3 regions of the Ensifer sp. ENS03 genome follow, and region 2 is predicted to be linked to each of the others. Evidence: predicted binding sites of a transcription regulator. Region 2 holds the regulator's gene; each other region holds the start of a gene.
The links. Region 2 encodes PhoB, which activates phosphate uptake and scavenging genes when phosphate is short. Its sites were predicted from a motif close to TGTCATNNANCTGTCAT; they were not measured.
Positions count from the first base shown of each region.

Region 1: the regulator PhoB is predicted to act here: its motif matches at 1,888-1,904, upstream of IB263_RS26005 (DUF1045 domain-containing protein).
Region 3: the regulator PhoB is predicted to act here: its motif matches at 1,858-1,874, upstream of IB263_RS16930 (NAD-glutamate dehydrogenase).

Region 1 covers NZ_JACVAV010000009.1:92,645-95,919, reverse strand. The annotation lists gene IB263_RS26010 (alpha-D-ribose 1-methylphosphonate 5-triphosphate diphosphatase) at 1-1,093, opposite strand, end outside; gene IB263_RS26005 (DUF1045 domain-containing protein) at 1,095-1,802, opposite strand; gene phnE (phosphonate ABC transporter, permease protein PhnE) at 1,931-3,275, opposite strand, start outside.
Region 2 covers NZ_JACVAV010000001.1:457,441-460,715, forward strand. The annotation lists gene pstB (phosphate ABC transporter ATP-binding protein PstB) at 1-54, shown strand, start outside; gene phoU (phosphate signaling complex protein PhoU) at 105-818, shown strand; gene phoB (phosphate regulon transcriptional regulator PhoB) at 1,021-1,704, shown strand; gene IB263_RS02300 (GcrA family cell cycle regulator) at 1,774-2,295, opposite strand; gene IB263_RS02305 (aspartate aminotransferase family protein) at 2,717-3,275, shown strand, end outside.
Region 3 covers NZ_JACVAV010000004.1:110,074-113,348, forward strand. The annotation lists gene IB263_RS16930 (NAD-glutamate dehydrogenase) at 1-1,632, opposite strand, end outside; gene pdxY (pyridoxal kinase PdxY) at 1,917-2,798, shown strand; gene IB263_RS16940 (carbonic anhydrase) at 2,928-3,275, shown strand, end outside.

The DNA of each region.
Region 1 (3,275 bases), on a different contig from region 2:
TGCCTTCCTTGCGATGGACGCGAGCGATATCGGCGCGAAGGCCGACGCCGATGCGGCCGCGGTCATCGAGACCGACGGTACGCGCCGGCGTCGACGTCACCATGGCGATTGCCTTTGGCAGGTCGACGGCGTCGAGTTCGTCGGAGAGCACGAAGGGGGCGTGGATCAGACTGAAGGGCACATAGTCCGACGACAGCACGTCGAGCACGCCGCGCTCGGCGAGATCGCGGGCGGCGATGTTGCCGGAGTGCGACTTGCCGCGCACGATGTTCGGCGCGCCCATCAGAACGCTGAGGCCCGCGCGGTGCGACGCCTCGGCGGCCTCGAAGCTCGTCGGGAACTCCGCAAGCTTGATGCCGAAGCCGATCGATTCCTCGACGTGGTCGATGGTCGCGTCGTCATGGCTGGCGATCGTGATGCCGCGGGCCGCACAGGCCTCGGCGAGCGCGGTGCGGTGCGGACCGGCATACTTGGCCGACAACGCCTGCTGCCGCTCGACGAAGCGCGCGAATTCTTCGTCCGAGAAGCCGCGCTTGGCTTTATAGTAGAGCGTGTACTGGTCCATCGTCTGGAACTGGCGCTGGCCCGGCGCATGGTCCATCAGCGAGACGAGCTTGACCTGCGGATCGTTCTGGAAGTCCTCGTAGTGTTCGAGCACGTCGGACGTTGAAACTTCGCAGCGCAGGTGGATCAGGTGATCGGCGCGAAGGCGACCCTCTTCCTTGGCCTGGGCCAGCGCGTCGGCCATGCTGCGCATCTCGCCCTTCTGGAAGCCGCCATCCTCGTCGGAGCCGAGACGCAGGCAGTCGAAGACCGTGGTGATGCCGGAGGTGACCACCTGTGCGTCATGGGCCTGGATTGCCGCGATCTTCAGCCAGCGCACGCCCGGGCGCGGCGAGTAGTGGGCTTCGAGGTGGTCGGTGTGCAGCTCGATGAGGCCGGGGATCAGATAGTCGCCTTCAAAGTCCTCGCCGCTGGCAACCGTGCCCTCGGAAATGTCGGCAATCTTGCCGTCGCGGATCAGCACCGAACCGTCGAGGATACTATCCTCGAGGACGATGCGGGCGTTGGTCAAAACCTGTTCTTTGCTCATCTCATGCGATCTTTCGTTGGGTGTCGCTGCCGAGCGGCAGCAGGGAGCGGACAGTAAAGGGTGCGCCGCGCTCCGGTTCGACGAAGAGCGCGACTGACGTGACGTGAAGTGGCTTGCCGATATGCTCGGCAAAGGTGGTTTCGAGCGCGGTACGCATCACGCCGCTGGTTTCCGTGGGCACCGGGCCAGTCAAGGTCAGGTGGAACTGGAACTCTTCGAAAACATAGGGATAGCCCCATTCTTTGAGGTAGCGCCTCTGGCGCTCAGGCAGGCTGTTTGGCTTGCGGCGGGCAAAGTCGGCGTCCGACAGCGGCGCGCGGAACGGGTCGAAGCGGTGAACGGCGTCTTCGGCCAAATCCAGCAGGTCGACGCAAGGCGCGGACGGCACGAGTCCGAAGAACGGGCCCAACTGGTGCAGCACGATTTCGGGGATCTCGAACGGGTCGAGGTCGGCGGCAAAGCACTCGAAAATACTTAGGAGCTCGTCTTCGTCCCGGCCTTCGGCAAGCTCGAAGGGAGCCTTCAGCGTACCGTGGAAACCGTAGCGCCGCGGGTCAGCCGTCAATGTGCGTTGCGTCTCTTCGTCAATCCCGGCGATCGTCGGAAGCGTGAGGTCCTCACCGGTAAAGGCGTCGCGCCCCAGCCAACGGGACGCGACCTGCGACAGCCGGTCGTCCGCCGGCGGCGCGAAATAGATGGCATAACGCACGGTCTTCACTTTCTTATAGCGACCGGCCCGCCAGGGCGGCGGGTCGATTGTTTGCGGGGATGCGATGCGCAGCTAGCCGATTTCCATGACAACATCATGATGGCGGACACGCAAATGCTTGGCTGTCGTCAATGTGCCTTGCTGCCCATCAGGCGCGAACGGCACGCGTTCGAGATGCTGTCGAAAATAAAGACAACCAGCAAGATCAGAAGCACCATATAGGCGACATTTTCCCAATCGGAATTGGTACGCATCGCTTCCCAGAGTTTGAGGCCGATACCGCCGGCGCCGACGGCGCCGATGATCGTCGCCGAGCGAGTGTTCGATTCCCAGAAGTAGAGCGCCTGGCTGGCAAAAACCGGCAGCACCTGCGGAAGCACGCCGAAGCGCTGCACGGCAAGCGGCGTCGCTCCGACCGACTTCACGCCCTCGCGCTGCTTGTCATCGATGTTTTCCAGCGCCTCGGAATAGAGTTTGCCAAGCGTACCGGTGTCGGTGAAGAAGATCGCGGAGATGCCGGCAAGCGGTCCGGGGCCGAAGGCGCGGGTGAAGAACAGTGCCCAGATGAACATGTCCACCGACCGCAGGAAGTCGAAGAAGCGCTTGACCACCTGGTTGGTCAGGAAGCTCGGCGTGATGTTTCTGGCGGCAAGGAAGCAGAGCGGGAAGGCGATCAGCGACGCAAAGAGCGTGCCGACAAAAGCCATGACGACCGTCTGCAACAGCTTCGTCCAGACGTCCAGATGCTGCCATTCGGCGTTATAGAGGATGTTGTTCCAGGCGAGCGAAAGGTTCGAGCGGGTCGGGTCGATCTGTTCGCCGGATGTGATGAGCGCGACGACCTCGCCATAGCTTTTGCCGAAGAAGGGCGAGTTGGTGTCGAACAGGAAGTTCGCCCAACCGAAGAAGCGGTTGCGGACGGAAACCTCGTCGCCTTCCACTTCAGCCCACCCGGTGGCGCCAAAGGCAAGCACGATCTTTTCGCCGGGCCGCTTCTGTGTCGCCCAGGCGGGCAGTTGGCCCTGCGGCCTCACCGTGTCGACGCCGTCTACGGTCATAACAAACGTGTCACCGCCATGGGTAGCCTTCACCAGGCCATCGGCGATCTCGATCCTGGTCGAGCGGTCGTAGGTTACGACGACGCGCGTCAGCACGTCTTCCGTCCGGGTTTCGATACGGTTCTGCGTTTCGGCAGCGGCTGTGCCACCGAGCGCGGAGCCGGGCGCCATGAAGCTGAACGACGAGCTTGCCTTCGGCTTGACCGCCTGCGCGGTGGAGGCCGGTATCTCGACCTGGCGCGTCACCGTCTGCCTGTCGAGCTCCACCCAGTCCGGATTGGGATTGGGCCCGAGCGGCGAATTGCGCTGATAGTTGAGACGCATCGTACGGTCGGGGGCGACGTGGATTTCCGGGCGTACCTCATAGGAAACCCAGTCGGCCAGGTAGGTGCCAGCGATGCCCCAATTGGCATTG
Region 2 (3,275 bases):
ACCAATCCGGATGACCAGCGCACCCAGGATTACATCATGGGCCGCTTCGGCTGAGGCCGCATAAGGCTGCAACAGTAACTGCAAAGCGCCCGTAAGGATCGACGATCATGTCCATGCATATCATGTCCGCCTATGACGAAGAACTGAAGTACCTGACGCGCCGCATCTCGGAGATGGGCGGCCTCGCCGAACAGATGGTCGCCGAGTCCGTTCGCGCGCTGGTCAACTCCGACCTGGCTCTCGCACAGAAGGTGATCTCGGACGACACCGTCCTCGACGACGCCGAGCGCCAGATCGGTGAGAAGGCGATCGTCACGATCGCCAAGCGTCAGCCGGTCGCCGCCGACCTGCGTGAGATCATGGGGTCGATCCGCATCGCCTCCGATCTGGAACGCGTCGGCGACCTTGGCAAGAACACCGCCAAGCGCGTGATCGCGGTCGCCGGCTCCGGCATTCCGCGCAAGCTCGCCCGTGGCCTCGAGCATCTGGCAGAGCTCGCTCTCGTCCAGCTCAAGGAAGTGCTCGACGTCTACGCCTCGCGCTCGCCGGAAAAGGCCAACAGCATCCGCGAGCGTGACGAGGAGATCGACGCGATCTACACCTCGCTGTTCCGCGAGCTCTTGACCTACATGATGGAAGATCCGCGCAACATCACGCCCTGCACGCATCTTCTGTTCTGCGCCAAGAACATCGAGCGCATCGGCGACCACGCGACCAATATCGCTGAGACGATCTATTACATGGCGACGGGTGCTCAGCCGGAAGGCGAGCGTCCGAAGGATGACACCACGTCGACGCTGGGCTCGGTCAACGACTGAGCGCCAAGCGCGCCGTAAGCATGCATGCCCTTTGAAATCTGATCCGGTCGCGGCTTCGGTCGCGGCCCCGAATTCCTGTATCTGAAGCATGCGGTTTTCGCCCCGCCTTTGAAAACGGCGGATGTGCTCCAGATTTAGAGTGTCTGAGCGCCGGCCGGGCCGATGAGTCCAAAGGCCGCCCGCGGTAAGGAGACGTTACCTGATGTTGCCAAAAATCGCCGTAGTCGAAGACGAAGAGGCGCTGAGCGTTCTGCTGCGTTACAATCTGGAAGCCGAGGGCTTCGACGTCGATACGATCCTGCGGGGCGACGAGGCGGAGATCCGGCTTCAGGAGCGGCTGCCCGACCTGCTTATCCTCGACTGGATGCTGCCCGGTGTTTCCGGCATTGAACTTTGCCGTCGGCTGCGCCAGCGTCCGGAGACCGAACGTCTGCCGATCATCATGCTGACGGCGCGCGGCGAGGAAAGCGAGCGCGTCCGGGGTCTGGCGACCGGTGCCGACGACTACGTGGTCAAGCCCTTCTCGACGCCGGAGCTGATGGCGCGCGTCAAGGCGATGCTGCGCCGGGCAAAGCCCGAGGTGCTCTCGACGCTGCTTCGCTGCGGCGACATCGAACTCGACCGCGAGACCCACCGCGTTCATCGCCGCAGCCGCGAGGTGCGCCTCGGCCCGACCGAGTTCCGTCTTCTGGAGTTCCTCATGTCCTCGCCGGGCCGCGTCTTCTCTCGCTCGCAGCTTCTGGATGGCGTCTGGGGGCATGACATCTATGTCGACGAGCGAACCGTCGACGTGCATGTCGGTCGTCTGCGCAAGGCTCTGAACTTCTCGAACATGCCCGACGTGATCCGCACCGTTCGCGGCGCCGGCTATTCGCTCGAAAGCTGAGCGGTCTGAACGTCGCCAACAAAAAAAGGGGCCGATCGGCCCCTTCCTTTATCAATGCGGTCCAGCTTCTTAGCGAGCCCTGCGGCGCTCCCCCGACGGCTGGTAGGCCAGCCGCGCATGAAAGGTGCAGTAAGGCGAGGCTTCCGGGGAATCGTTGCCGCAGAAGTGAAACTCTTCCTTCAGCGGGTCGCCGATCGGCCACTTGCAGGTGCGCTCGGTGAGCTGGGTCAGCTCGAGGCGGCGCGACATCGGCACGACAACGTCGGTGCGGGTGCTGAAATCCTGCTCGGCAACGAGATCGACTTCGATTTCTTCCTTGAGAACGACAGCGCCGGCCGCGCGTGCAACCGGGCGGGTCGAAACGCGCGAAGCGTAGTTCGGCGCGCGCGGTGCCGAAGTCGGGCGCTTCGGACGGGCCGCCGTCGTGGTGCTGCCACCGGCCTTGGCGCGACCTGGCAGGCTCAGGCGGTGAACCTTGCCGATGACAGCGTTACGGCTGACGCCGCCGAGCTGTGCCGCGATCTGGCTTGCGCTCAGGCCCTCGGACCAAAGCTTCTTCAGTTTCTCCACCCGCTCGTCAGTCCAGTTCATTTCTGCACTCTCCGTTCTCAGCGTTGGGGATGGCAGAATCCCTCACCGCACCCCGGCTAAACCCCGGGGTTGCAAACGCGATAACTCTTTTGGTGACTAGGTCCGCCGCATGCGTCTAGTAATTGAATGTTAACGTACTGACCGCTGGACTCTGTGGCAAGAGTCCCGGGAATCAGGCCGAATCGATTTCGTAGTTTTCCCCAACTTGCTCGGCCAGCGTTGCATTTTTGCAAGCCCTCCCGGACGATTTTTCTGCTGCCAGGAATCGACCCTTCATGTTGCGCTGCAAGGCTTGGTTTTGTTGACATTGCAGCGCGAAATGGGAATAGTGCCTGCGCCGCCGAAAGGCGGCATTTTTGATTTTTATCGGCCCGCGTGAGGCGCGGGATCGATGTCGATCTGGAGTGAAGGAGAGCCTCGCATGACTGCAACCACGCCGCTTTACGATACCTACATGCGCGCGCCGTTGCGTTTCGAGCGAGGAGAGGGCGCCTGGCTGATCGCTGAAGACGGCACGCGTTATCTCGATTTCGGTGCCGGCGTTGCCGTGAACTCGCTCGGCCACGCGCACCCGCACCTGGTCGAAGCGCTGAAGGCGCAGGCCGACAAGGTCTGGCACCTGTCCAACCTTTATGAAATTGCGGGCCAGGAAAGCCTCGGCCGCCGGCTGACGGCGGTGACCTTTGCCGACAAGGTCTTCTTCACCAATTCGGGCGCGGAAGCGCTGGAATGCGCCATCAAGACGGCACGGCGTTACCACTTCTCCAAGGGCCACCCGGAGAAGTTCCACGTCATCACCTTCGAAGGCGCCTTCCACGGCCGCACGATCGCGACGATCGCCGCCGGTGGTCAGCAGAAATACATCGAAGGTTTCGGGCCGAAGGCGCCGGGCTTCTACCAGGTTCCGTTCGGCGACATCGCCGCGGTCAAGAATGCGATCACCGAGGAAACCGCAGCGATCCTGATCGAGCCGATCCAGG
Region 3 (3,275 bases), on a different contig from region 2:
GACGGCGCGGGGATAGTGGTAGAACTCGATGCGGATCGGATCCGGGCCCTTGCAGGCGGCGATGTCGGCCAGATCGGCATAGGCTTCAGCCGGCGTGAAGAACGACTGGTAGGCATTGTCGACATCGAGCTCGATGCCGTCCTTGCGGGCAAGCAGGTCGAACCGGTCGATCCAGCGGGTGACGATGCCGCGAACGGCTTCTTCGAGCTTGGCCTGCGGAATGCGCGGCGTCTTGCCGGCGGAGCGGCCGATGATGAAGTGGACGCGGGCAAGGCCCCCTTCCGGGAAGGCCGGGTAGTAGGCGGAGACGCGACCGTCATAGACCGTCTTCAGGTAGTCGCCGATCTTTTCGCGCACATCCGAATCGTACTGTTCGCGCGGCACGAAGACGATGACCGAGACGAAGCGGTCGAAATGGTCGATGCGTGGCAGCACGCGGATGCGCGGCCGGTCGCCGAGTTCGTTGATCTGTTCGCAGAAAGCGGCGAGCAGGCCGACATCGATCTGGAAGAGATCGTCGCGCGGATAGGATTCGAGCGTGTTGTCGAGCATCTTGCCGGAATGGCTCTGCGGATCGTAGCCGAAGTGATCGACGATCTTTTCGATCTTGTGGCGCAGCAGCGGGATCTCGGCCGCCTGGCGGGTATAGGCCGAGGAGGTGAAGAGGCCAACGATGCGCAGTTCTCCGGCGACATTGCCGTCGGCGTCGAAGCGCTTGACACCGATATAATCCATATAGGCGCGGCGATGGACGACCGACTTGACGTTGGCCTTGGTGACGATCAGGAAATCCGGGCTTTCGAGGAAGGCGAGAATTTCAGGCGTAGTCAGCACCGCGTCCTTGCCCTGGCGCAGCACGCGCACATCGGGATTGGAGAGCATGCCGAGGCCCCTGCCCTTGCCGCGCTCGACCATCGCCTTTCCGCCCTTACCGGAATAGGTGTATTCGCGCATGCCGAGGAAGGTGAAGTTGTTGTCACGCAACCAGCGGAGGAAGGCAAGCGCCTCGTCGCGGTCGCTCTTCTTGCGCGAGGCGTTATAGGCCTCCAGTTCCTGCATCGCATGATCGAGCAGCGCGGTCATCGCTGGCCAGTCGTGCACAGCCTGGTGCACCTGCTCCAGCACGTCGCGAATGCGGTTGCTGAGCTGTTCGGCCTCGACCGGCGCGAGCTTTGTCAGATGGATCTGGATGTGGCTGACGCGGTGCGACGGATCGCTTTCCTCTTCGGGATCGAAGAGCTTTGCCGGCTTGCCCGGCTCCTTGACCAGGATGGGGTGGATCGCGAGGTGAATGTCACGGTGGGTGCTGGTGATTTCCCCCATGACCGAATCATAGAGGAACGGCATGTTGCGTTCGGTGACCGCGATGATCGACACCTCGGTGCCGCCAGGTGCTACACCGGCGACGGTTTCGACGGAAACCTGCGGCTTGCCGCCGTCCCAGCGGGCGAGTTCCTGATAGGCATGGGCGGCCGTCAGCGCCAGCATGTCCGCCGAATAGAGATCGAGGTCATCGTTGCTGGCCCCACCGAAGAGGATCTCCGGCGCCAGCGCCTCGACGCCCAGTTTGATGGCGGCCGCCTTCGCTGCGTCGATGTGTCTGTCCCGCTTCGGATTGTATTTCACGCCCATGAAGTCTCTCCCATTCATGATAGGCCAAACCCTATCAGAACCATGGCTAATGGCGACCGCTTTTTACGCTGATTTCGGCAAAATCGAGCCCAAAATCGGAGAATTTCACGTGAAAACAGCTTAAATCCATTTAAATCGAAGGTAATTTCGCGAAAATTGCTCGAAAATCGAAGAAAAAGCACGAAAACGCCAGAGGCTTCTCCGGAACCTATCTGCCATCGGCTGTTGACAGGGGGGTGACAGTCGGGTGAACAGAGTTTCGAGATCTAGGATTGGACTGGTCGATGCCCGAAATGCCTTCCCTGCCCGGCGCCGTCATCGTCATCTCGAGCCATGTCGTGCGCGGCAAGGTGGGCAACAGGGCCGTGGTCTTCGCGCTTGAAACTCTGGGGCATCCAGTCTGGGCCCTGCCGACCGTCATCCTCCCCTGGCATCCGGGCCACGGCCGCTCGACGCGGGTCACCATTTCCGATCAGGATTTCGGGTCGGTGATCGATGACCTCATTGCAGCACCCTGGGCCGGAGAGGTGCGTGCCGTGCTTTCGGGCTACCTCGGCTCGGCCGGACAGGCCGAAAGCGTGGCCCGGCTGGTGACGGCGCTGAAGGAGCGCAATCCCAAACTGATCTACGCCTGCGACCCCGTGATCGGCGATGCTGGCGGTCTCTATGTGCCGGAAGTCACGGCGGTTGCCATTCGCGACCAACTGCTGCCGCTTGCAAATCTCGCGACCCCGAACCGTTACGAGCTTGCCTGGCTTGCCGGGGCGACGTTGGAGACGAACACGGCGATCCTTGACGCAGCGCTCGGCCTCGGTCCGGCCCGCGTTTTGGTGACGTCTGCCGTGCCGATGATGAGCGGCGGGACCGGCAATCTCTTTCTCTCGGGCAACCACGCCCTGCTTGCCGAACATCGTTTGGTCGAAAACCCGCCGAATGGTACGGGCGACCTGTTGGCGGCGGTGTTTCTCGCCCGAATCCTTGAAGGACTTTCAGAGGAACGCGCCTTGCAGATGGCGACTGCGAGCGTATTTGAGATCATCGCGCGGAGCGTCAAGCGCGGCGCGGATGAACTGACCATCGAGCAGGACGCGTCGAGCCTATCGACGCCAATGGCGATGGTGCAGATGCGCCGACTGGTTCATCCGAATCAGATGCGGCGCAAGTGAAGAAGCTGTTCACGGACCGCCACCCCTATGGCATCGTGGATTGAATTTTAGATCGCGATCATTTTCATGACGGAGGCGCAGGTGGGCGAAAGCCGGCCATGCCGCCTTGAAGCACGAGCGGAGCAATCGATGGACAAGCAGCAGCAGCGTTTTCCGGACTATCTTCTGAACGGCTACCACAACTTCATGAACGGTCGCTTCAGCGAGCAGCAGAAACGCTACAAGGCGCTGGCGGAAACCGGTCAAAAGCCGAAGACAATGGTGATTGCCTGTTGCGACTCGCGTGCTGCGCCGGAAACGATCTTCGACAGCGGCCCGGGCGAACTCTTCGTCGTGCGCAACGTCGCCAATCTCATGCCGCCCTACGAGCCGGATGGTCACTACCACTCCACTTCGGCGGCCCTCGAGTTCGCCGTGCAGTCGCTGCGCGTCAGCGACATCGTCGTCATGGGCCATGGCCGCTGTGGTGGTATCAAA